One region of the Sphingobium sp. IP1 genome, then DNA from elsewhere that is predicted to be linked to it. Evidence: riboswitches for the same ligand, from Rfam matches in the RefSeq annotation. Region 1 holds a riboswitch; each other region holds the start of a gene.

Region 1 (5,671 bases):
CCCCGAACTCCATTCCCAGCGCGGCCGCACCCCCATCAGCGCCAGCGCCTGCGCAATATCGTCGCCGCCGGTGCGCATGTTCGCCGTGCCCCAGGCGGACAGGGCGATGGCGCGGGGATAGTCGCCCTCGCGCTGGAGATAATCGTCGACCAGCAATTGCGCCGATCGCTGGCCCAGATCCCAGGCGACCGCGGTCGGCACCGCGCGGGTATCGACCGAGAAGAAATTGCGCCCGGTCGGCAGCACGTCCGGCCGTCCCCGTGTCGGCGCGCCCGATGGTCCGGGCAGCACGAAGCGCCCGTCGAGCCCGGCCAGCAGGGCCGCCGCCTCGCGCGGGCCACAGGCATCGACGCGGGGCGCCAGATCATCGGCGATCGCCGCCAGCACGGCAGCACTGGCCGGGCCGACCGGCGCCCCGCCATCGACCAGCGCCGCCGCCAGCAATTCCAGCCGCTCGACCATGTCGCCATGGGTGCGCCAGGCATCTGTGGACAAGTCCGCCAGCGCGGCCGGATGCGGCCCGTGCCACGGCGCGCCCAGCACGCAATCGAGCGGATCGAAACCGAGCCCCAGATCGTCGGCCAGCGCGCGCAGCAGCGACGCCTGCCCCGGATGATCCAGACCACGCGGCGTGCGCGCCAGCGCGATCAGCAGGTCGCGGCGCAGCCGCCCCTGCGGCGAGGCGGTGAAGACATGCAGCCCGTCGCGGATCTGCAATTCCTTGAGCTCGCACAGATAATTGTCGATCGCGGCGAGCGCGTCGTCATCGTCGCCGGCGGCGCCCGCATCCTTGTCCAGCCCCTGGCTGCGGGCGAGGTCGATGATATCGCGGCGCAACCGGTCGAGCCGGCGCGGGTCCATGCCGGCGGCGAGATAATATTCGTCCACCAGCGCCTCGAGCTGCTTGAGCGGCCCATAGCTTTCCGCCCGCGTCAGCGGCGGGGTCAGATGGTCGAGGATAACGGCGCCGATGCGGCGCTTGGCCTGCGTCCCCTCGCCCGGATCATTGACGATGAAGGGGTAAAGTTGCGGCACCGGCCCGGCGCAGATTTCGGGGAAGCAATCGGCCGAGAGCGACACCGCCTTGCCCGGCAGCCATTCCAGATTGCCATGCTTGCCGACATGGACCAGCGCCTGCGCCCCGAAATCCTGCGCCAGCCAGACATGGAAGGCGAGATAGGCGTGCGGCGGCGGCAACGCGGGGTCATGATAGCTGCTCTTGGGATCGATATTGTAACCGCGCGCCGGCTGCACCGCGATCGCGACATGACCGAAGCGATGGACGGCAAGGCGAAAGGCGCCGTCGCGCACGAAGGGATCGTCCTCCGGCGCCCCCCAGCGATCGACCATGGCGTCACGCGCGCTGTCGGGCAGAGCCGCAAAGGCAGCGCGATAGATATCGAGCGACAGGCTGGCCTCGCCCGGCCGGTCGATCGACGCCCGGTCATTGGTGACGCCCCCGGTCATCAGCCGCATCAGCGCGGCGCCGTCGCGCGGAGCGTCGCCGATCGCATAGCCGGCATCGCCCAGCCGGCACAGGATCGCGGCGGCGCTGGCCGGCGTGTCGAGGCCGACGCCATTGCCAATGCGGCCATCGCGATTGGGATAATTGGCCAGCACCAGCGCAACCCGGCGCTCGGTCGGCGCAGTGCGGCGCAGTGCCGCCCAGTTGCGCGCCAGATCGGCGACGAAGGCGACCCGGTCGGGCGCCACGCGCGGCACGACGATGCCGCACTGGGTGCGTTCATCGAACCGCTCGGCCGCCTTGAAGGCGACGGCGCGGGTGAAGAGGCGCCCGTCCACTTCGGGCAGGGCGACATTCATCGCCAGGTCGCGCGGACCAAGGCCACGGGCGGACCCGCGCCAGCTGCCTTCCTCGACCCCGGCAAAGGCGGTCTGCAGGATCGGGCAGTCGGCCTGTTCCAAGATGCCCGGCACGCGCGGTTCGGACGAAGAGGAGGCGGCGAAGCTGGTCGCATTGACGATGATGTCGGGCGCGATGTCGGCCAGCAGCCCGCCAAGCCAGTCGCGCACGAACGGCTCGCGCAGCGCGCGGACATGCACGGCGGCGACATTGAAGCCGCGCGCGCCAAGGGCCGCGACCATCGCATCGACCGCGCTCAGCGTGCCGGCGACCACCAAAGCGCGGTAGAAGATCAGCAGCGCCACCGGCCGCCCCTCGGTCCATGTCGCGCGCAGTTCGGCCACGCCGGGCCGGTCATGGCCGGGCAGATAGAGGCCCGCGTCGGCAATCGGCAGCGGATGATCGGGCTCGCCCGCATCCGCGCCGGTCAGCCGGGCGGCGCAGCGCAGGAAGGACAAAGCATTGGCGGTGCCGCCCTGACGCAGATAGTCGCGCAACTGCTCGCGCATCGCCGCCGGCACAGTGGAGGCAAGGTCCAGCGCCGGATCGCCCTCCCGCCCGTCGGCGATCGCGGCGAAGGCGATGCCCCGCTCGCGCGCGACCTGCGCAATCTCGTCCACGCCATAGGGCCAATAGCTTTTGCCACCGAGCAGGATGACGCAGACGAAGCGCGCCCTGGCGATCACCTTCTCGACATAGAGATCGACCGAATAGGGATGTTTGAGCTGCAGCAGATTGGCCAGCCGCACGCTCGGCGCATCATCGGGCAGGCGCGCAGCAGCGGCGGCGAAACAGGCCAGGTCGCTGTCCGCCACGGTCAGGATGACGATGTCGCCGGGCGGCTGATCGAGGTCGATCGCCTCCTCGCCGTCGCTGATCGTTCCCGGCGTGGCGGACAGGAGATGCATCAGCCGAGCACGGCCTGGATGTCGGCCTCGATCGCGGCGCGGTCCAGCCCCTTCTGGCCGATCACCACCAGCTGGGTGCGGCGCGCCTCCCCCGCCTGCCAGGGACGGTCGAAGAAATGCTGGATGCGCGGGCCGACCGCCTGCACGACGAGGCGCATCGGCTTGCCGGCGACCGCGACCATGCCCTTGACGCGCAGCACGTCATGCCGGGCGATCAGCGCGGACAGCGCCTGCACCAGCGTGTCGGGATCGGCGACCGCATCGCCGCCGACGACGAAACTGTCGAAATCATCATGGTCATGATCCTCGCCCTCCGCCTCATGGTGCGAGGGGCGGGCGTCAAGATCATCCTCCGCTGCCGCGACGATGCCCAGCAGCGCGCCGATGTCGACCGCACCATGGGCGGCGCGAACGATCTTCACGCCGGGCCGCGTCTCGGCATCGACCTGCGCCTCGACCGCCGCCAGCGTGTCGGCATCGACCAGGTCGCTCTTGTTCAGCACCACCATGTCGGCGCAGGCGAGCTGATCCTCGAACAATTCCTCCAGCGGGCTGTCATGGTCCAGATTGGGGTCGGCGGCGCGCGCGGCGGCCAGCGCCGCCTCGTCCGTGGCGAAGCGACCGGCGGCGACCGCATCGGCGTCGATCAGCGCGACCACCCCGTCCACCGTGGCGCGGGTGCGGATGTCGGGCCACTGGAACGCCTTGACCAGCGGCTTGGGCAGGGCCAGCCCCGAGGTTTCGATGATGATATGGTCGGGCGGGCTCGGCCGGTCGAGCAGGGCGGTCATGGTCGGCAGGAAATCGTCGGCCACGGTGCAGCAGATGCAGCCATTGGCCAGCTCGACGATATCCTCTTCCGGGCAGGCGGCGTCGTTGCAGCCCTTCACCAGTTCGCCGTCGACGCCGACATCGCCAAATTCGTTGATGATGAGGGCGAGACGGCGCCCCTTCGCATTTTCCAGCAGACGGCGGATCAGCGTGGTCTTGCCCGCGCCCAGGAAGCCGGTGATGACGGTGGTCGGAATCTTGGCAGATGCAGTGTTGGCCATGACAAATACTCGCGCGCCGGAGCAACCGGGGCGGGAGCGAACCGGGCGCGCACGCACGGCCGGCCGGCATCGCGGACGGGCGCTTGTTCGCCCGCAGATGCGTGACCGCGCGGCTCCAGCCGCCAACCTGTCGCTCAGACGGAACACCGTGCCCCGGCCATCCCCTGGACCAAAGCAAGAGCGACCAAAACGCCGGCAGGTCTCCTGGCTTGCGGGTCATAGCGGGAGGAACGGCCTTCCCAGGCCTCGCAGGATTTAGCGTCCGGCCCAGTGGCTGCTGATCCCGCATCGGGGACAGCTTTGTTCATCACGCTCGCCGCTCACAGTTGCAGGGACAGCTGCGGACTTGGATGCCATGGCATCCGCACCGCCTTCCCATTTTAAGCCCCCTTGGGGCACCGGCGCGATCATGTCGGGACGATGCGAAGCGCCGTCCCTGGGCCGGTTCCTAGTCGCTTTGGGCAGCGGTGACAATCCAGCCATCGGCGATGGCGAGCGGCCAGGGCGCAATGCGCTGGCCGACGCACGGCCCACCGACGCAGACGCCATCGTCGCGGCGAAACAGGGCGCCGTGCCAGCTACAGCGGATATCGCTGCCATCCGGGGTCAGATAATCATCGAGCTGCTGCGCCAGCGGCAGGCCGGCATGGGGGCATTGGTCGACAAAGCCGCTGACCTGATCGCCATCCCGCACGGCAAAGCCATGGAAGCGGCCGGCGCGCATCTGCAGCACGAAATTGCGCGCCTTGCCGTCGGCGATCTGCTCGATCGGGCAGAGGCGCACGCCCGCCGGCGTCGCGAACAGGCGCGTGTCACTGACACTCATATGTCAGAGTCGGGCTGGCGATCGGGGTGCGCGGCGGCAAAGGCGGGGAGCGCGCATGCCGCCGCGTCCACGGCGCACAGCCGCGGAAAGGGCGTCAGGTCGACGCCGAAGCGCCGGGCATTGTAGAGCTGGGGCACGATATGGCAGTCGGCGAAGCTGGGGCTGTCGCCGAAGGCGAAGCGGCCGCCATGGCGGGCGACCAATGTTTCGAGCGCGGCCAGCCCTTCGCCGGTCCAGCGGGCGATCCAGGCGCGGACCTGATCCTCGCTGGCATCGAAGTCCTGCCGCAGCGCCTGCAACACGCGCAGGTTGCCGAGCGGATGAATATCGCAGGCGATGATGGCGGCCATGGCGCGGACGATCGCCGCATCGCCGGGGTCGGCGGGCAGCAACGGCGGCTGCGGCCAGCGGGCCTCGATCCATTCGAGGATCGCGCCGCTTTGCGTCAGCACGGTGTCGCCATCGACCAGTGCGGGCACCAGCCCCAGCGGCGCAAGCGCCCGATAGTCGGGCGCCCGCTGCGCGCCGCTGCGCAGATCATGGGTGACCTGCGCATAGTCGACGCCCTTCAGGGCCAGCGCGATCCGCACGCGATAGCTCGCGCTCGACCGCCAATAGCCATGAAGGATGAGGTCGCTCATCGCGCCGGCACGATCATCGCGCGGCATTCGCCAAAGCCGATCGACACCTGGCCGGGGGCGGACGCGGTGGCGCGCAATGTCACCTCGTCGCCATCCTCCAGGAAACAGCGCGTCTCGCCCGATGGCAGGCTGATCGGCTCGCGGCCGCCGCTGCTGATCTCCATCAGGCTGCCATAGCCTTCGCGCGTCGGGGCGGAAATGGTGCCGCTGCCGAGCAGATCGCCGGGCATCAGGTTGCAGCCATTGGAGGCATGATGGGTGACGATCTGGCTGACGGTCCAGTACATGTTGCTCGCCGGCCCCTGGCTCAGGCGCATCGGCGGCTGGCCCGCGTCGCGCATTGCCTGGGTCGAGAGATAGACTTCCAAGGTCAGCGCCAG
Region 2 (5,671 bases), on a different contig from region 1:
CGGCCTGTTCGCGCCGGGCGAGCGGGTGCGGCTGCGCATCATCAACGCGTCGGCGATGACCAATTTCAATGTTCGCCTGCCCGGCCTGCCGATGACCGTCGTCCAGTGCGACGGGCAGGATGTCCAGCCGGTCGAGACTGACGAGTTTCAGATCGGCATTGCCGAAACCTATGACGTGATCGTCCAGCCCGGCGAGGCGAAGCCCTATGCCCTGATTGCCGAGGCGATCGATCGGTCGGGCCTGGTCCGCGCCACGCTGGCGCCGCAGCTGGGCATGGTCGCGCCCGTGCCGGCCCGGCGCGCCCGGCCGCTGCTGGGCATGAAGGACATGGGCATGGACATGGGCGGCATGGATATGGGCCACGGTGGCGTGATCGACCTCAGCCAGCCGGCCAATGACGCCATGAGCGGCCATGCCATGAAGATGCGCGACAAGTCGGTCGCGCCGGGCGTGAAAATGGGGCCGGGCGTTGCCACCCTGTCGCCGATGCCGGCCGATCGCACCGCCGACCGGCCGACGGGGCTGGAACATGTCGATCATCGCGTGCTGACCTATGCCGATCTGCGGTCGCTGACGCCGAACAGCGACCTGCGCACCCCGACCCGATCGCTCGACATCCATCTGACCGCGAACATGGAACGCTATATGTGGTCGTTCGACGGGGTGAAGCTGTCGGAAGGGGCGGAGCCGATCGCCTTCCGCCATATGGAACGGGTGCGGGTGACCCTGATCAACGACACGATGATGCCCCATCCCATCCATCTGCACGGCCATTTCTTTGAACTGGTGACCGGCGAGGCGGCGCATAATCCGCGCAAGCATACGGTGAATGTGCTGCCCGGCGGCAAGCTGAGCTTCGACCTTACCGCCGATGCGCTGGGCGACTGGGCATTCCACTGCCATATGCTGATGCACATGCATGCCGGGATGATGCGGGTGGTGACGGTCCGCCACGAGGAGGACGCGGCATGAGGAGTGTCGCGCTTCTGATGCTCGCCGCCGCCGCGCCGGTTCAGGCCCAGACCATGGATCATAGCCAGATGGACCATGGCGCGATGGGCCACAATATGCCCACCACCGACGCCGCGATCCCGCAAGGCGCGCCACCGCCAGTGCCGACCGATCATGCCGCCGACGCGCTCTATGATCCCGCCGCCATGGCCCGCGCCCGCGCGGCGATGATCGCGGAGGGCGGCGGCATGACCTATTCGCAATGGATGCTCGATCGGCTGGAATATCGCGCCGGCAGGGGCGCGGATGGCTATGCCTGGGAGGGCGAGGGCTGGATCGGCGGCGACATCAACCGTTTCGCGGTCAAGAGCGAGGGTGAAGGGACGTTCGGCGGATCGCTCGAACGGGCCGAGGTGCAGGCGCTCTACAGCCGGGCGATCGACCCCTGGTTCAACCTGCAGGCGGGCGTGCGGCACGATTTCGGCGAAGGGCCGGACCGCAGCTATGCGGTGATCGGCATCGATGGCCTGGCACCCTACTGGTTCGAAGTCGGGGCCGAAGCCTTCCTGTCGACTAGGGGCGACGCCCATCTGCGGCTGGAGGCGAGCTATGACCAGCGCCTCACCCAGCGGCTGATCCTGCAGCCTGCCGCCGAGTTCAATCTGGCGGCGCAGGATGTGCCCGAACTGGGGATCGGCGCCGGCCCGTCCGATATCGAGCTGGGGCTGCGGCTGCGCTACGAGATCGCTCGCGAATTCGCGCCCTATGTCGGCGTCAATTGGGAGCGCAAGCTGGGCGACACGGCCGATTATGCCCGTGCCGCCGGCGACAAGCCGTCGGGCACCAGCCTGGTGATCGGCCTGCGCGCCTGGTTCTGAGAGGCGCTTGCAGCCCGCCTGATATTCGATTATCGATCCCGCCGATCCTGCGCCGCACGGCATGGGATCATGATCGCGCCGGTGTCCCGAAAGGGGCTTAATAGGGAATGCGGTGCGGACGGGTGACTGTCCAAATCCGCAGCTGTCCCTGCAACTGTAAGCGGTGAGCGCGATGCATATGTGCGGACGGCAGAATGACCGATCCGCCAGCCACTGGGCCGGACGCTAAATCCTGCGAGGCCTGGGAAGGCCGTGCATCAAGCGATGACCCGTGAGCCAGGAGACCTGCCGGCGTCTGGTCGCTCTTGCCTTGGTCCAGGGGATGGCCGCGGCACGGTAACTTCCGTCTGAGCGACGAACGAGCGGCTGGGGCCGCTGCGACGACGCGCGTCGGTTGCCCTTGGGCGCCCGGCCGGCGCGTGTGTCGGACGTTCGCGCGCGTGCCGCTCGTGAAGGTTGCCCCCGCCCGTCGAACGCGGCGCCGGATGGGGGAATAAATGAAGTCCAATATCGTTTCGCGGGCCGCACTGGCCCTTTCGCTTGCCATCGCATCGCCGGCATTTGCCGATGAAGGGGAAGGCGACAGCATCGTCGTCACCGGCACCAGCCTGGAAGAGACGCTGCCGCAGCAACTGTCGCGCTATGGCCATGCCATCGAGATCGTCACCGACACGCAGATCCGCGATGCCGCCGCGATCGACACCGCCCGTGCGCTCGAAGCGGTGCCGGGCCTGTTCATCCGGTCGCAGTCCGGGCCGTTCAGCTATGTCGACATCGCGCTGCAGGGTTCGCGCACCAAGGATGTGCTGTGGACGATGGACGGCATCCGCCTCAACAACCGCCTCTATGGCGGCACCTCGCCCAACGACACCATGGCCGCCAGCATGATCGAGCGGATCGAGGTGCTGAAAGGCGGCGAAAGCCTGTTCTACGGCACCCAGGCGGCGGCCGGTGTCATCAATGTCGTCACCCGCGACTTCAGCGATGATCTGGGCGGCCAAGTCAATGCCAGCCTCGACAGCTTTGCCGGCACTAGCCTGGATGGCTATGTTCGCGGCGCGATCGGCCAGCATCGCTTCGTGGTCTGGGCCAATCGCAGCCAGTCGGACGGCTATCGTCCCTATGACGTGATGCAGCCCAGCGCCACCGATCGCGCGCGCGGTTATGATCTCTGGTCGGCGGGCATCAAATATCAATATGATATCGCGCCGGACCTGCGCCTCAATGCGCTCTACCAGCATACCAGGGCCGATCTCGACAATATCAGCGCGACGCGGACCAAGGAAAGCCGCAACGACCGCAATGAGGAAATCGCCAGCCTGCGCCTCGACTATACCGGCGAGGATGGGGTGCAATTCTTCCTCAAGGGCTATTTCCACGACTGGAAGACCGCCTATGTCCAGATCCGAAACCCCGTGCCCGCCGGCCCGCCGCAGGTCATCTACCCGGCCGGCACCTTCTGGGGCTATCAGGATTATGGCGGCAGCGCGGTGGTGCAGCTCAACATGCTGCGCGGCATCGACACGCTGATCGGCTATGATTTTCAGAGCTTCAATGGCCGCGACGACGTCCTGCTGATCGCGCCGACCGACGAACAGGTCCATGCCGGCATCTTCCAGCTGCGCACCAATGACGAATTGTCGAGCAAGGCGCGGATCGCGGCGGGCCTGCGCTACAACAAGGCGAAGGGATCGGAAAAGACGATCTGGAACGTCTCGGGCCGTTATGATGTCAGCGACGCGCTGTTCGTGGAGGCCAATGGTGGCACCTCCTTCGTGCTGCCCGACGCCTCGCAGCTTTATGGCAATGATCCCTGTTGCGAGGTCGGCAACCCGAACCTGAAGCCCGAGGAAAGCCTGAACCTCAACGCCGCGCTGGGCGGCGCGCTGGCCGGCGGGGCGATCCGGTGGAAAGCGACCTATTTCAACCGGCGCATCACCGACCTGATCGACACGACCTATGATGATCCGGCCTTTCCGGAAGGCACCTATATCAACGTCAGCGACAAGGTGCGGGCCAGGGGCGCCGAGCTGGAGCTGAACGCCGACCTGACCGGCGGCTGGGGCCTGTCGGCTAGCTACACATATTCGCGCGTCCGCAATCAGGGCAGTTCGGTGCAGCGCGATCGCAATCCGGAACAATATGGCCGCGCCGCGATCGTCTATGCGCCGGAAGCCGGCCGCTTCGGCGCCAATCTGTCGGCCAATTGGGTGGGCGATGTCTGGTCGACCGCGTCGGGCTTTGGCCGGATGAACTATGGCAATTATGCCGTGGTCGATGCGGGCGCGCATCTGTGGCTGGACCAGGCGCGGCGCAACCGGTTCGGCGTCAATGTCGAGAATCTGTTCGACCGCGACTATGCCTCCACCGGCTATCGCTCGGCGGTCAGCGACGCAGGGGTATTGGACGGCAGCAACAGCCGCTTCCTCTATTTCTACCGGGGCGTGCCGCGCACGCTGCGGGTCAGCTATGGCCTGAGCTTCTGACCATGTTGCGGCCGGTCCTGCTGCTGCATCGCTGGCTGGGCATCATCATCGGCGCCGTCATGACGCTGTGGTGCCTGTCCGGCTTCGTGATGCTCTATGTCGACTATCCGCGCCTGACACCGGCCGCGCAGCTTGGGGGGCTCACGCCCCTCAAGCTGTCGGCCGGGCAGGCGGGGATATTGCCCGACGCCATGATGCTGTCCGCCGCCCGGATCGAGATGATGGCGGGGCGACCTGTGCTGCGGGTGACGCCGGCGCTCGATCCGACGCGCACCATCCCGCAGATGCGGGTCTCCGCCGGCACCCATGACTGGGCGACGGGGAAACCGGTCGAGCAGGTCGATCCGCAAAATATCCACAGGATCGCGCGCGAATTCGGCCGCAACAGCGCCATTGCCGGCCCGGTCGGGCAGGTCGCGCAGACGGAGATGGACCAGTGGACGGTCCAGACCTTCCGCCGCAATGCGCCGCTCTATCGCGTCGATTATGCCGATGCGGCCGGGACGCAGGCCTATGTTTCGGGCAAGAGCGGGGAGGTGGTGCAGCTGACCACCCGCTTCCAGCGCTTCTGGGGCTGGCTCGGCGCGGTGCCGCACTGGCTCTATCCCACGATTCTGCGACAGGATGGTGCGTTGTGGAGCCAGGTCGTCATTTGGACCTCGCTGATCGGCTGTTTCCTGACGATCACCGGCCTGTGGGTCGGCATCGCCCGGCTGCGCCGCCGTCGCGATGGCAGCATCGGATCGCCCTATCGCGGCCTGTGGTGGGGGCACCATATGGCCGGGCTGTTCTTCGGCATAGTGACGCTGGCCTGGGTGGCGAGCGGGCTGCTGTCGATGAATCCCTGGGGGCTGCTGGACAGCGAGGCGATGATGACGGAGCGCCAGCGGCTGAACGGTGACTTCGCCTGGGGCGATGCGCGCCGGGCGATCGCGGCGCTGCCCGCCCTGCCGACGGATATCGTCCGGCTGGAAGCAGTGCCCTTTGCCGGTGCCGTCCATCTGGTGGCGATCGATCGGGCTGGCAAGGCGCAGCGCTTCGACGCTGCTGGCCGGCCTGCCACTTTGTCGGAAGCGGGGCTGCGTGCGGCGCTCCAGGATGGACCGCCGATCGCCTCGCTCGACCTGCTGCGGCAGGAAGACGCTTATTATTATGGTCACAAGGCCAGCGTCGCCCTGCCGGTGTGGCGCGTCATCCTGGCCGATGAGCAGGCGACACGCCTCTATGTCGATCCGGCATCGGGCCGCCTGATCCGCGCCTTCGACCGCAATGGCCGCGCTTTCCGCTGGCTGCAGGACGGGCTGCACCGGCTCGACTTCCCGCTGCTGCGCACCCGTCCCTGGTGGGATCTGATC
Region 3 (5,671 bases), on a different contig from region 1:
TCGGCCAGGAAATCCTTGCGGGTGCGATTGGCATCGACGATCGCGGTGATCATGTTCTGCGGCACGTCGCTGTAATTGGCGAGCAACTGCTTGGTATCCTTGGGCAGGCAATAGCCGCCATAGCCGAAGGACGGATTGTTATAATGGTTGCCGATGCGCGGATCGAGGCTGATGCCGTCGATGATCTGGCGGGTTTCCAGGCCGCGGTGCAGGGCGTAGCTGTCCAGTTCGTTGAAGAAGGCGACGCGCATCGCGAGATAGGTGTTGGCGAACAGCTTGATCGCCTCCGCCTCGGCCGGATCGGTCAGCACCGTTTCGATATCCTGGCGGATGGCGCCCTGGCGCAGCAACTGGCTGATGACCTGGCCCAGCATCGATTTTTCGCCCACGACGATCCGCGAGGGATGGAGATTGTCGTGCAGCGCTTTCCCTTCGCGCAGGAATTCCGGCGAGAAGATGATGTTGTCGGTGCCGAACCTGTCGCGCATCGCCTGGGTGAAGCCGACCGGGATGGTCGACTTGATGATGATGATCGCCTGCGGGTTGATCCGCGTGACTTGGGCGATGACCGCCTCCACGCTGGATGTGTCGAAATAGTTGGTGGTCGGGTCATAATTTGTCGGCGTGGCGACAAGGACGAAATCCGCGCCGGCACAGGCCTGGTCGAGGTCCAGCGTGGCCGACAGGTCCAGGTCGCGGGTCTGCAGATAGTCTTCGAGATCGGCATCGACGATCGGGCATCGGCGCGCATTGACCGCATCGACACGGTCCGCAGCGACATCGACGGCAATGACATGATTATGCTGAGCAAGCAGAACTGCATTTGAAAGGCCGACATAGCCCAGCCCGACTACCGCTATGTTCATGCGTAATCCCTCGATTCCTGTCAGATATGTGATTTTGTCATGAATTCATGGCGCGGCGGCGCGTAGGTTTTCCTGATTTGCGGGGCGAAATCGCAGAATTGCGCCGCATCCGAACGCCGTCGCGTGAATGCAGCGCAATTCCTCTCTCCCTTCCATGACGATATTGAGCATACGCGTTCGTATCCGATCGTCAACGATAGAAATCAACTTGATTGATATTTACGAATCATTGCGAATCAAATAGCCGTTCCGTCGAATGCTGTTCAGCGGGGGCTATATGAAGATCGTACACATCATCACGCGGTTCATCCGGGGCGGCGCCGACGAAAACACCCTCTATTCCTGCAACGGCCAGGCCGAGCAGGGGCATGAGGTCTATCTGATGTATGGCCGGGAAAATCATGCGGACATATTGGGGCGCCTGCATCCCGACGTCCGGCCCATCTGCATCGATGCGCTGGTGCGCGAGGTCAGCCCGGTGAAGGATCTGCAGGCGCTGCTCGACATGGGGCTGCGCCTGCGCAAGATCCGCCCCGACATCGTCCATACCCATACCAGCAAGGCCGGGTTCGTCGGGCGGCTGGCAGCCATGTTCTCGCAATCGCCGATCATCGTCCATGGCGTGCATATCCTGCCCTTCCTGAATGTCGGGCCGATGGAACGGCGCATCTATCTGGCGTGCGAGAAGATGCTGTCGCCGGTAACCGACGCATTCGTGGACGTCAGCGCGGGCATGAAGACCGAATGCCTGGTCAACCGGATCGGCGACGAGGACCGGCATCATGTCATTCCCAGCGGCATGGACGTGGCCGCGTTCCAGCAGGCCGAGCCGCTGAGCGAGGCGGAACTGGCCGTAATGGCCGAGGCGCCGGTGATGGGATGGGCGGACGCGCAGGTGATGCTGATGGTGGCGGCGTTCGAGGAGCGCAAGCGCCATGTCGAGTTCCTCGACATCTTCGCGCGGATCGTGGCCGCCAATCCGCGGGCCTGCCTGCTGCTGGCCGGGGCTGGGCCGCTCGAACCGGCGATCCGCGCGCGGATCGATGCGCTGGGTCTGGCCGGCCATGTCCGGGTGATCGGCTTCCGCAAGGATATTGCGCGCTGGATCAAGACCGCGCAGCTGTGCATCCTGTCGTCCGAACGCGAAGGCTTGCCGCGCGTGATCGTCCAATATGCGCTGGGCGGCAAGCCGATCATCGCCACCGACCTGCCGGGCATCGATTTCATCGTCCAGAATGACGTGACCGGCTTTCGCGTCGACACGGTGGAGGCGATGGAGCGGCCGATCAATCTGGTGCTGAGCCACGAGCCGACGTCCGAACGGCTGGAACAAGGGGTGCGGGGTATCGACCTCAGCCCCTGGAGCGTATCGTCGATGAACGAGCGGCTCGAAGCGCTCTATGCTGATCTGTGGGACCGCAAGATCGGGCCGCGGCAAAATGGGGCGGAGGCCTTGCCCGCGGTCCGGCAGGCCTGAGCCGCAGCGGGCGCTGGTCCGGCGGGCCTGCGCCCAAGAGGCTTGCCTTGGCGCATTTTTTCATGTGAGAGCAGCGGCCCATGGACGATCCCGCACTCTGGTTCGAAGCGGCATGTCTCGGCCTGTTGCAGGGACTTACCGAATTTCTTCCCGTCTCGTCGAGCGCGCATCTGCGGATTGCCGGCCTGTTCCTGGGCTCCGGCAAGGATCCGGGGGCGGCGTTCACCGCGATCACCCAGATCGGGACGGAGGCGGCGGTGCTGCTCTATTTCCGGCACGACATCGCCCGTATCGCCTGGGCCTGGCTGCGGTCCTTCCGGCCTGGCCCGCAGGGCAAGCCCGGCGATGTCCGCATGGGCTGGCTGGTCCTGCTCGGGACGGTGCCGATCGTCGTGCTGGGCCTGGCGTTCCAGCATGCGATCGAGCATTCGCTGCGCAATCTCTATTTCACCGCGTCGACGCTGCTGATCTTCGGCGTTGCGCTGGGGCTGGCGGACCGGTTCGGGGCGAAAATGCGGAAACTCGAGCAGTTGAGCCTTGGCCATGGACTGGTGCTGGGGCTGGCGCAGGCGATGGCGCTGATCCCCGGCGTGTCGCGGTCGGGCGGGACCATCACGGCGGGGCTGATGCTTGGCTATACGCGCGAGGCGGCGGCCCGCTATTCCTTCCTGCTGGCGGTTCCGGCGGTGTTGGGGTCGGGTTTCTACCAGCTCTGGAAAAGCTGGGGGCAGGCGGGCGGCATCGGCCTGGGGCCGACTTTGCTGGCGACGCTGATCGCCTTCGTCGTCGGCTATGGCGTGATCGTCGCCTTCCTGAAACTGGTCAGCAGCCGCAGCTATCGGCCCTTCGTCCTCTATCGCCTGATATTGGCATCATGCCTCTTCGCGCTGCTGGCGACCGGCAGGATTGCGCCGATGTCCTGATCCGGGGCGGAATATGCGTCCGGGCGGTCCTGCCGGTCCATATTCCGCGTCTTGGCTAAGCCCGATGTTTCGACTAGGGCATCAACGATGCGCCGGTTCATGCTGGCGCATTGCATAACTGACGCCGGTGTTCCGCAAGGAACTTAATCGGGAATGCGGTGCGGGGGCCTGGCCCCTTATTCCGTGGCTGTCCCTGCAACTGTAAGCGGATAGCGCGATGCACGAGCCCGTGAGGGCAGCCACTGGACAGAGCGTCCGGGAAGGCGTGCATCCCGCAACGACCCGCGAGCCAGGAGACCTGCCGGCGTTTCGGTCGCTCTTGTCCTGACCCAGGGATTGGTCATGGCACGGTCTCTCTTCCGTCTGGGCGGCGAAGCGTGTGGCTGGGGCTGCACGGCCGCGTGGTGTCGGGCGCCTGTCGCGCCTGCCTGCCACCTCGCGCCGACCGGCGATGCCGGCAAGCCCCGCCTGGTTGCGTCCCGGCGCGCGGAGGATTTGCCTGTGAGCCAGACCGGCGCGGGCAGGGATAGGGCGACCGCGAACCATGCGGGGGCCCACGGGCCGGCCGTTCGGGGCTGGTGTCCCGATGCCTGGCGCCCGATGGCGGCGGGCGACGGGCTGATCGTGCGCGTGAAGCCGCGCCTCGGCCGTCTTTCGGCCGACGACATGGCCGGGCTGGGCGAAGCGGCGATCGCTCATGGCAATGGCCTGATCGACATGACCCGGCGCGCGAACCTCCAGATCCGCGGTGTGCGCGACGAAAGCTGGCGCCCCTTGCTCGACCAGTTGCTCGACCTTGGCCTGGTGGACGGCGATGCCCGGCGCGAGGGCGCGCGGATGCTGATGATCGCGCCGGACTGGCGCGAAGGGGATGACAGCCATCGCATCGCCAGCCAGTTGCTCGATCGCCTGGAGGAACTACCGGACTTGCCGGGCAAGATGGGCTTCGTCATCGATGCCGGCGCCGCGCCGCTCCTGCCGGGCGAAGCGGGGGATTTTCGCATCGAGCGGGCGCGCGATGGCGGCCTGATCTTGCGTGCGGAGGGGCGGGCACAAGGCGTGCCGGTGGATAGCGGCGGCGAAGTGGATGCGCTGCTCGCACTCGCCCGGTGGTTCGTGGAGAGCGACGGCGCGCGCGCGGGACGCATGGTCCGGCATGATGCGCCCCTGCCGGATTGGGCAACGGGCAGGGCAGAGGCCGCGTCGCCGCGCCCGCGTCTGACCCCCGGCGCATGGGATGGCGGCATGGCCTATGGTCTTCCCTTCGGCCGGATCGACGCGCGGCATCTTCTCGACGCGCCGGCCATGCGGCTGACCCCGTGGCGCATGCTGCTGGCCGAAGGACAGCTGCCCGGCCTGTCCGCCGACGCGGCCGATACGCTGATCCATGTGGAGGCCTGCCCCGGCGCGCCTGCCTGCCCGCAGGCGAGTGTGGAGACGCGCGATCTCGCCCGCCAGCTGGCGCCCCATGTGGCGGGCCGCCTTCATGTCTCCGGCTGCGCCAAGGGCTGCGCCAGTTCGATTCCGGCCGACATCGTGCTGACGGGGCGGGACGGGCGCTACGACCTGGCCTTCCACGCTCGCGCAGGATCGGTGCCCGTCCGTCCTGACCTCACCGCCACCGACCTTCTTGCCCATTTCGGAGCCTGTTGATGCCCCATGATTATGAGAGGGACGGCGCGGCAATCTATCGCCAGTCCTTCGCCACCATCCGCGCCGAAGCCGATCTCGGGCGCTTTGCTGCCGAGGAGGAGCCGGTCGCCGTGCGCATGATCCACGCCGCGGGCATGGTGGACCTGGCGGCCCATATCCGCTTTTCGCCGGGCTTTGCAGCCGTGGCGCGGCAGGCCCTGGCCGCAGGGGCGCCGGTGCTGTGCGATGCGCGCATGGTGTCGGAAGGGGTCACGCGTGCGCGCCTGCCCGCCGACAATGCCGTGCTCTGCACCCTGCACGACACCGCCGTGCCGGACATGGCGCGGGCGATGGGCAATACCCGGTCCGCCGCCGCGCTGGAACTGTGGCGGCCGCATCTTGCCGGGGCACTGGTTGCCATCGGCAATGCGCCCACGGCGCTGTTCCACCTGCTCGACATGCTGGAGGATCCGGCCTGTCCGCGTCCCGCAGCGATCATCGGCTGCCCGGTCGGCTTCGTGGGTGCGGCGGAATCCAAGGCGGCACTGTGGGCGGCGCAGCCCGTGCCCTGCTGCGTCGTCGACGGGCGGCTGGGCGGCAGCGCGATCACGGTCGCGGCGATCAATGCGCTGGCGAGCCGCGCGGAATGAGCGGCACCGTCTATGGCGTGGGCCTTGGCCCCGGCGCGCAGGACTTGCTGAGCGTGCGCGCCGACCGGCTGGTGCGGGGTGGACGGCATGTCGCCTATTTCCGCAAGGCCGGTCGACCGGGAC
Region 4 (5,671 bases), on a different contig from region 1:
CAGCCCATAGCCGTCGAGCCGGCGGGTGTTGGCCGTGTCGTCATAGCTGTCGCCGACCATGGTCAGGGTCGCGCCGGTCGACAGGCCGAAAGACCAGAGATAGTCGGCCGACAGGCTGACCGCATTGGCGGCGCGGCGCGGCAGGCGATTGCCGTCGGTGGCCCCGCCCGACCGGTCGCGCGCATCGACATAGCTGTAGGAGGCCGCCACCGTCAGCGCCTCGACCGGCTTCAGCGTCAGCGTCGCCTCCACGCCCTTGGCGCGGGTCCGGTCCAGATTGCCATAGGTGTAGGTCGCATAATCATAGTTGATCTGGTTGCGGGTATCGCGCCGGAACGCCGTCAGCGACAGCACCGCCTTGTCCCCGTCCAGGCTCTGGTCGAAGCCGATATCATAGCTTTTCGACCGCTCCGGCCGCAGCGCGCTGTTGCCGCTATAGGTGTCGTAGAGCTGATAGAGCGACGGCGCCTTGAACCCCTCGCCATAGGAAAGGCGGATATTGGTCGCGCCGGCGTTGGGCGTGTAATTGGCGTTGGCGCCAAAGGTGGTCGCGCCGCCGAACTGGCTATGATCGTCATGGCGCAAGCCCCCGGTGACAGCGAGGCCGGTGAGCGGCTTCACCACCGCCAGCGCATAGACGCTGTCGATATTCGCCTTCGCGCTCGCTATGTCGCCAAAGCCGAAATACTCATAGTCCGGCCGCTCATGCTCATAGCCGAAGATCAGCTTGGCCTGGTCGACCGGGGCATAGACGCCCTCATATTCGAAGCGCAGGTTGGTGCCCGAATAGCCATAGTCCGGGTCGGTGCCCCGGACGAAATAATAGTCGCGATCGTTGCGCATCCAGGTGACGGCGGCGCGGTTGGTCAGCTTGCCGTCGAGCAGCGCCAGGTTGATCCCGGCATAGCCGACATATTGGTCCAGCTTGCTGACGTCGCTGCTGTCGGCCGGCGCGCCGAAGAAGCTGTCATAGTCGAGATCGGCATGGATATAGTAACCGCGCAGGTCGAGGCTGAGCGTGTCGGAAAAGGCGATCTTCAGCTTGGCGTTGGTGGCGATATTCTCATAGCCATCCTTCTCCACGCCGCCGAACGACCGGCCGACCGAGGAAATGCCGTCGGTGTTGAAATAGGCGACGCCCACGCCGCCCGACACCGCCCCGCGCGTGCCCGACACATCGGCCTTCGCGTTCAGCGTGTCGCTATAGCCATAGTCGGCCGAGGCATTGACCTCGAAGCCCTCGCTCGGCGCGCCGGTCATCACATTGACCACGCCGCCGATCGCCTGGCTGCCATAGACCACCGAGTTGGAGCCGCGCAGCACTTCGATCCGGCGGATATTGCCGGTCAGCAGATGGCCGAAATCATAGCCGTCGCCGATGCCGCTCGGGTCATTCACCTTGACCCCGTCGATCAGCACCAGCGTCTGGGTCGTCTCCGCGCCGCGCAGCGACACGCCGGTGACGCCGCCGGTGGAGCCGTTGCGGCTGAAGCGGACGCCCGGCGTGGTGGCGAGCAGATCGACGACATCGACCGCCTCGCGCGTCCTGATCGTGTCGGCATCGATCACCGTGATCGCCTGGCCGACCTCGTCGCGCGGCTGTGCGATGCCCGAAGCGGTGACGACGATATCGTCATCCTGGGCCAGTGCCGGCGTAGCGGCCAGCAGCGCGATCAGCGAAATCCCCAACATCTTCATTTTATCGTCCCCCGGCGTCCGTCGATTTGGAACCGGGGCGTCCGCACAAGCGGTCGCTGCATGGGGATCGGGAAGACGCCAGCGCCCCGCCCCACGCACCGATGCGGCCCCGGCCGCCATGGGCGTCGCTCGACGGAAACACCGCGCCATGGCCATCCCCTGGGCCAGGGCAAGAGCGACCAGACGCCGGCAGGTCTCCTGGCTCGCGGGTCAGGGCAGCGATGCGCCAGCCTTCCCGGACCTGTCGGTCCAGTGGCCGGTTCCGGCCCTCCCCTTTTTGAAGAGCCTGGGAACCCTGCGCATCGCGCTCACCGCTTACAGTTGCAGGGACAGCCGCGGATTTGGAAGGGCTTCGCCCCCCGCACCGCATTCCCGTTTTCAGCCCTTGCGGGCACCGGCGCGATCATGCGCGTCCGGGGCTTTCGATCACCCCGGCGCGCGGCCCCCATAAGCCAAAGCACAGGCCCTGCCAAGCGGGCCAGGATCGCCCCGGCGGATCGTTGCGCGGCGCCGGCGGGCGGCTATGCAGGGGCCTCTTACCGAAGGAGCCGACATGACCGATTCGCTTGCCATCACCGCCGCTGACGTCGCCGATGCCGCGCGGCTGATCGCACCGGCGGCGGTTCGCACCCCGCTGATCGAGAATGCCGCGCTCAACGATCTTTGCGGCCGGCGCGTGCTGGTGAAGTTCGAGGGCGCCCAGCATAGCGGATCGTTCAAGTTCCGCGGCGCCTATAACCGCCTCGCCCGCCTCGATGCAGCGGAACGGGCGGCGGGCGTCGTCGCCTGGTCCTCGGGCAATCATGCCCAGGGCGTAGCCTTTGCTGCCCGCCTGCTCGGTATCCCGGCAACGATCGTGATGCCGGCCGATGCCCCGGCGATCAAGACCGCCAACACGCGTGCGATGGGGGCTGAGGTCGTCCCCTATGACCGCTTCACCCAGAGCCGCGAGGCAATCGCCACCGCCCTTGCCACCGAACGCGGCGCCACCCTCGTCCCGTCCTTCGACGATCCCTTCATTATCGCCGGCCAGGGCACGATCGGCCTCGAAATATTGGAGCAGGCCCAGGCCGCCGGCGCCGACCTCACACAGATTCTCGTCTGCTGCGGCGGCGGCGGGCTGGTAGCGGGCACGGCGACGGCGGTCAAGGCCGCCCGCCCCGACATCGCCGTCTATGCGGTCGAACCCGCCGGCTTCGACGACACCGCCCGCTCGCTCGCCAGCGGCGTGCGCGAAAGCGTCTCGCCCGACGCGCGCAGCATCTGCGACGCGCTGCTGGCCCCCAGCCCCGGCGCGCTGACCTTCCCGATCAACCAGGCCCTGCTCGCCGGCGGCCTCGTCGTCAGCGACGATCAGGTGCGCGACGCAATGCGCTTCGCCTTCACCACGCTCAAGCTGGTGGTCGAACCGGGCGGCGCGGTGGCGCTCGCCGCCATGCTTGCCGGCCTCGCCCCGCCCACTGACGGCGCCACCGCCCTCGTCATCTCCGGCGCCAATGTCGATCCGGCGGCCTATGCAGAAATCATCGGCGGGGGCGCCTGATCCAGACATTGTTTTGTCATCATTTCGCCCTATCGCACCGCCCCTGAAACAGGAGCCGCGGGGGGATAATAGACATGTTCGGATTGATGTTCGCGGCGGCTCTCGCCAACTCGACTCCGGTCGACACCGGGCGCAGTTGGCTGACGGCTCGTGACTATCCGGCTGATGCCCGAAAGCGCGGCGAGGAAGGCATACTCTGGTTCGTCATCCTTGTTTCGCCGGAAGGGCGGGTCGTGCGTTGCGATATCGTCCAGTCGCAACTGTCATCGGAGCTAAACGAAAAGACCTGCTCCCTCGTCACAGCGCGTGCGAAATTCCGACCAGCGACCGACGAAACTGGCGCCCCCATCTATAGTGAGTGGCAGACCCGTATGGAATGGTTTCTGCCCAGCCAGCGCCAGCCGTCCACGACACAAAGCATCACGATGCCCGTCGACATGGAAATACAGGTCCAAAAGCTTCCCAAGGGTGCGCGCGAAAAAAGCGTCGGCCTCGTCGTTAAGATCGATACTGACGGGCATGTCACCCATTGTCAGGGCATCAAGCCCGACAAGAACGACGCCAAACTTGTCAACGTCGCCTGCACCCAGGCCCGCGCTCTTACGATGGAAAGCGGCAAGGATAATGACGGCCGTCCTATCCCCTTCGTCCGCGCCATGCTCGTCGCCTTCCGAACTCCCGTACAATAGCCGTACGCGCGTGCGCGCAGCCAAGACTCGCCTTTTCTGCCCCGCCACACTAAATGCGGCGCCATGATGAGCCGCTTTTCCAAGATGCATGGTCTGGGCAATGATTTCGTCGTGATCGACGCGCGCCAGGCGCCGGTCGCGATGACGGAGGCGCGCGCCCGCGCCATTGCCGATCGCCATGCCGGCATCGGCTGCGACCAATTGATCGTCATCGGCTCCCCGCAAGCCGGCGACCAGGCCGACGTGTCGATGCTGATCTTCAATTCCGACGGTTCGGAAGTGGAGGCTTGCGGCAATGCCACCCGCTGCGTGCCGCTGTTCGTTGGCAAGGATGTGCTGATCCGGACCAGGGCCGGGCTGCTCGACGCCAAGAGCGTGGACGGCGGCGCCAGCGTCGACATGGGCGCGCCCCGCTTCGACTGGGACGCGATCCCGCTCGCTTATCCGATGGACACGCTGACGATGTCGGCCAGCTGGGAAGACCTGCCCGCGCCGGCCGCCGTCAATGTCGGCAATCCGCATGTGATCTTCTTCGTCGAGGATCTGGACGCGGTCGATTTCGAACGGCTCGGCCCGCTGATCGAGCATGACCCGCTTTTCCCCGCCCGCGTGAACGTGAATTTCGCGCAGGTCGTCGGCCCGCAGCATCTGCGCCTGATCGTCTGGGAACGCGGCGCCGGCCTGACCCGCGCCTGCGGCACCGGCGCCTGCGCCACCGCCGTCGCGGCGATCCGCCGCAAGCTGATGACCGGCCCGGTGACGGTCAGCCTGCCGGGCGGCGACCTGGAGATCGACTGGGCGCCGGGCGGCACGATCCGCATGACCGGCCCCGCCACCCATGTGTTCGACGGCGAGGCGGACTGGGACCGCTTCTGACCGTGCCCGGTCCCGACATCATCACCCTGGGCTGCCGGCTCAACATCGCGGAAAGCGAGGCTATTCGCGAAATGGCCGGCGCGCAGGACGACCTGATCGTCGTCAATAGCTGCGCCGTGACGGCCGAGGCCGTGCGCCAGACCCGGCAGGCGATCCGCCGCGCCAGGCGCGACCGCCCCGACGCCCGCATCCTCGTCACCGGCTGCGCCGCCCAGACCGAGCCCCAGACCTTCGCCGCCATGGCGGAAGTGGACGGCGTCATCGGCAACCGCGAAAAGCTGGAGGCCGCCGCCTTCGCCCCGGTGGCGGAGAAAGTGAACGTCTCCGACATCATGGCCGTGCGCGACACCGCGCCGCACATGGCCAGCGCCTTTGCCGAACATGCCCGCGCCTTTCTGGAGGTGCAGAATGGCTGCGACCATCGCTGCACCTTCTGCATCATCCCCTATGGTCGGGGGAACAGCCGCTCCGTCCCCGCCGGCGCGGTGATCGACAAGGCGAAGCAACTGGTCGATGCAGGCTATGGCGAAATCGTGCTGACCGGCGTCGATGTCACCAGCTATGGCCCCGACCTGCCGGGCAGCCCCTCGCTCGGCCAGCTTGTCGAACGACTGCTGCGCCATGTCCCGGACCTGCCCCGGCTGCGCCTCTCCTCGATCGACAGTGTCGAGATTGACGAGCGGCTGTTCGACCTCATCGCCCATGAGCCACGGATGATGCCGCATCTGCATCTCTCGCTGCAGGCCGGCGACGACATGATCTTGAAGCGCATGAAGCGCCGCCATGCCCGCGCCGATGCCGTCCGCATCGTCGAGCGGGTGAAGGCCGCCCGCCCCGACATCAGCATCGGCGCCGACATCATCGC

The links. A riboswitch is a leader RNA that binds a small molecule or an ion and turns the genes downstream of it on or off. The one in region 1 is predicted to bind cobalamin.
Region 2: linked by a shared signal. The riboswitch ahead of CG471_RS16145 (TonB-dependent siderophore receptor) and the one ahead of cobW (cobalamin biosynthesis protein CobW) in region 1 are both predicted to bind cobalamin.
Region 3: linked by a shared signal. The riboswitch ahead of CG471_RS23310 (cobalamin biosynthesis protein CobG) and the one ahead of cobW (cobalamin biosynthesis protein CobW) in region 1 are both predicted to bind cobalamin.
Region 4: linked by a shared signal. The riboswitch ahead of CG471_RS21870 (TonB-dependent siderophore receptor) and the one ahead of cobW (cobalamin biosynthesis protein CobW) in region 1 are both predicted to bind cobalamin.

Annotation. Positions count from the first base shown of each region.
Region 1 covers NZ_NOIW01000051.1:22,813-28,483, reverse strand. Annotated here, with positions in the region: gene cobN (cobaltochelatase subunit CobN) at 1-2,772, opposite strand, end outside; gene cobW (cobalamin biosynthesis protein CobW) at 2,772-3,824, opposite strand; cobalamin riboswitch at 4,001-4,242, opposite strand; gene CG471_RS17325 (Rieske 2Fe-2S domain-containing protein) at 4,273-4,650, opposite strand; gene maiA (maleylacetoacetate isomerase) at 4,647-5,291, opposite strand; gene fahA (fumarylacetoacetase) at 5,288-5,671, opposite strand, start outside.
Region 2 covers NZ_NOIW01000045.1:9,311-14,981, forward strand. Annotated here, with positions in the region: gene CG471_RS16135 (copper resistance system multicopper oxidase) at 1-973, shown strand, start outside; gene CG471_RS16140 (copper resistance protein B) at 970-1,830, shown strand; cobalamin riboswitch at 1,893-2,138, shown strand; gene CG471_RS16145 (TonB-dependent siderophore receptor) at 2,328-4,316, shown strand; gene CG471_RS16150 (peptidase) at 4,319-5,671, shown strand, end outside.
Region 3 covers NZ_NOIW01000094.1:14,528-20,198, forward strand. Annotated here, with positions in the region: gene CG471_RS23295 (nucleotide sugar dehydrogenase) at 1-866, opposite strand, end outside; gene CG471_RS23300 (glycosyltransferase) at 1,144-2,343, shown strand; gene uppP (undecaprenyl-diphosphatase UppP) at 2,424-3,266, shown strand; cobalamin riboswitch at 3,375-3,587, shown strand; gene CG471_RS23310 (cobalamin biosynthesis protein CobG) at 3,867-4,919, shown strand; gene CG471_RS23315 (precorrin-8X methylmutase) at 4,919-5,548, shown strand; gene cobI (precorrin-2 C(20)-methyltransferase) at 5,545-5,671, shown strand, end outside.
Region 4 covers NZ_NOIW01000082.1:244-5,914, forward strand. Annotated here, with positions in the region: gene CG471_RS21870 (TonB-dependent siderophore receptor) at 1-1,698, opposite strand, end outside; cobalamin riboswitch at 1,869-2,112, opposite strand; gene CG471_RS21875 (threonine/serine dehydratase) at 2,252-3,241, shown strand; gene CG471_RS21880 (TonB family protein) at 3,316-3,930, shown strand; gene dapF (diaminopimelate epimerase) at 3,994-4,806, shown strand; gene mtaB (tRNA (N(6)-L-threonylcarbamoyladenosine(37)-C(2))-methylthiotransferase MtaB) at 4,809-5,671, shown strand, end outside.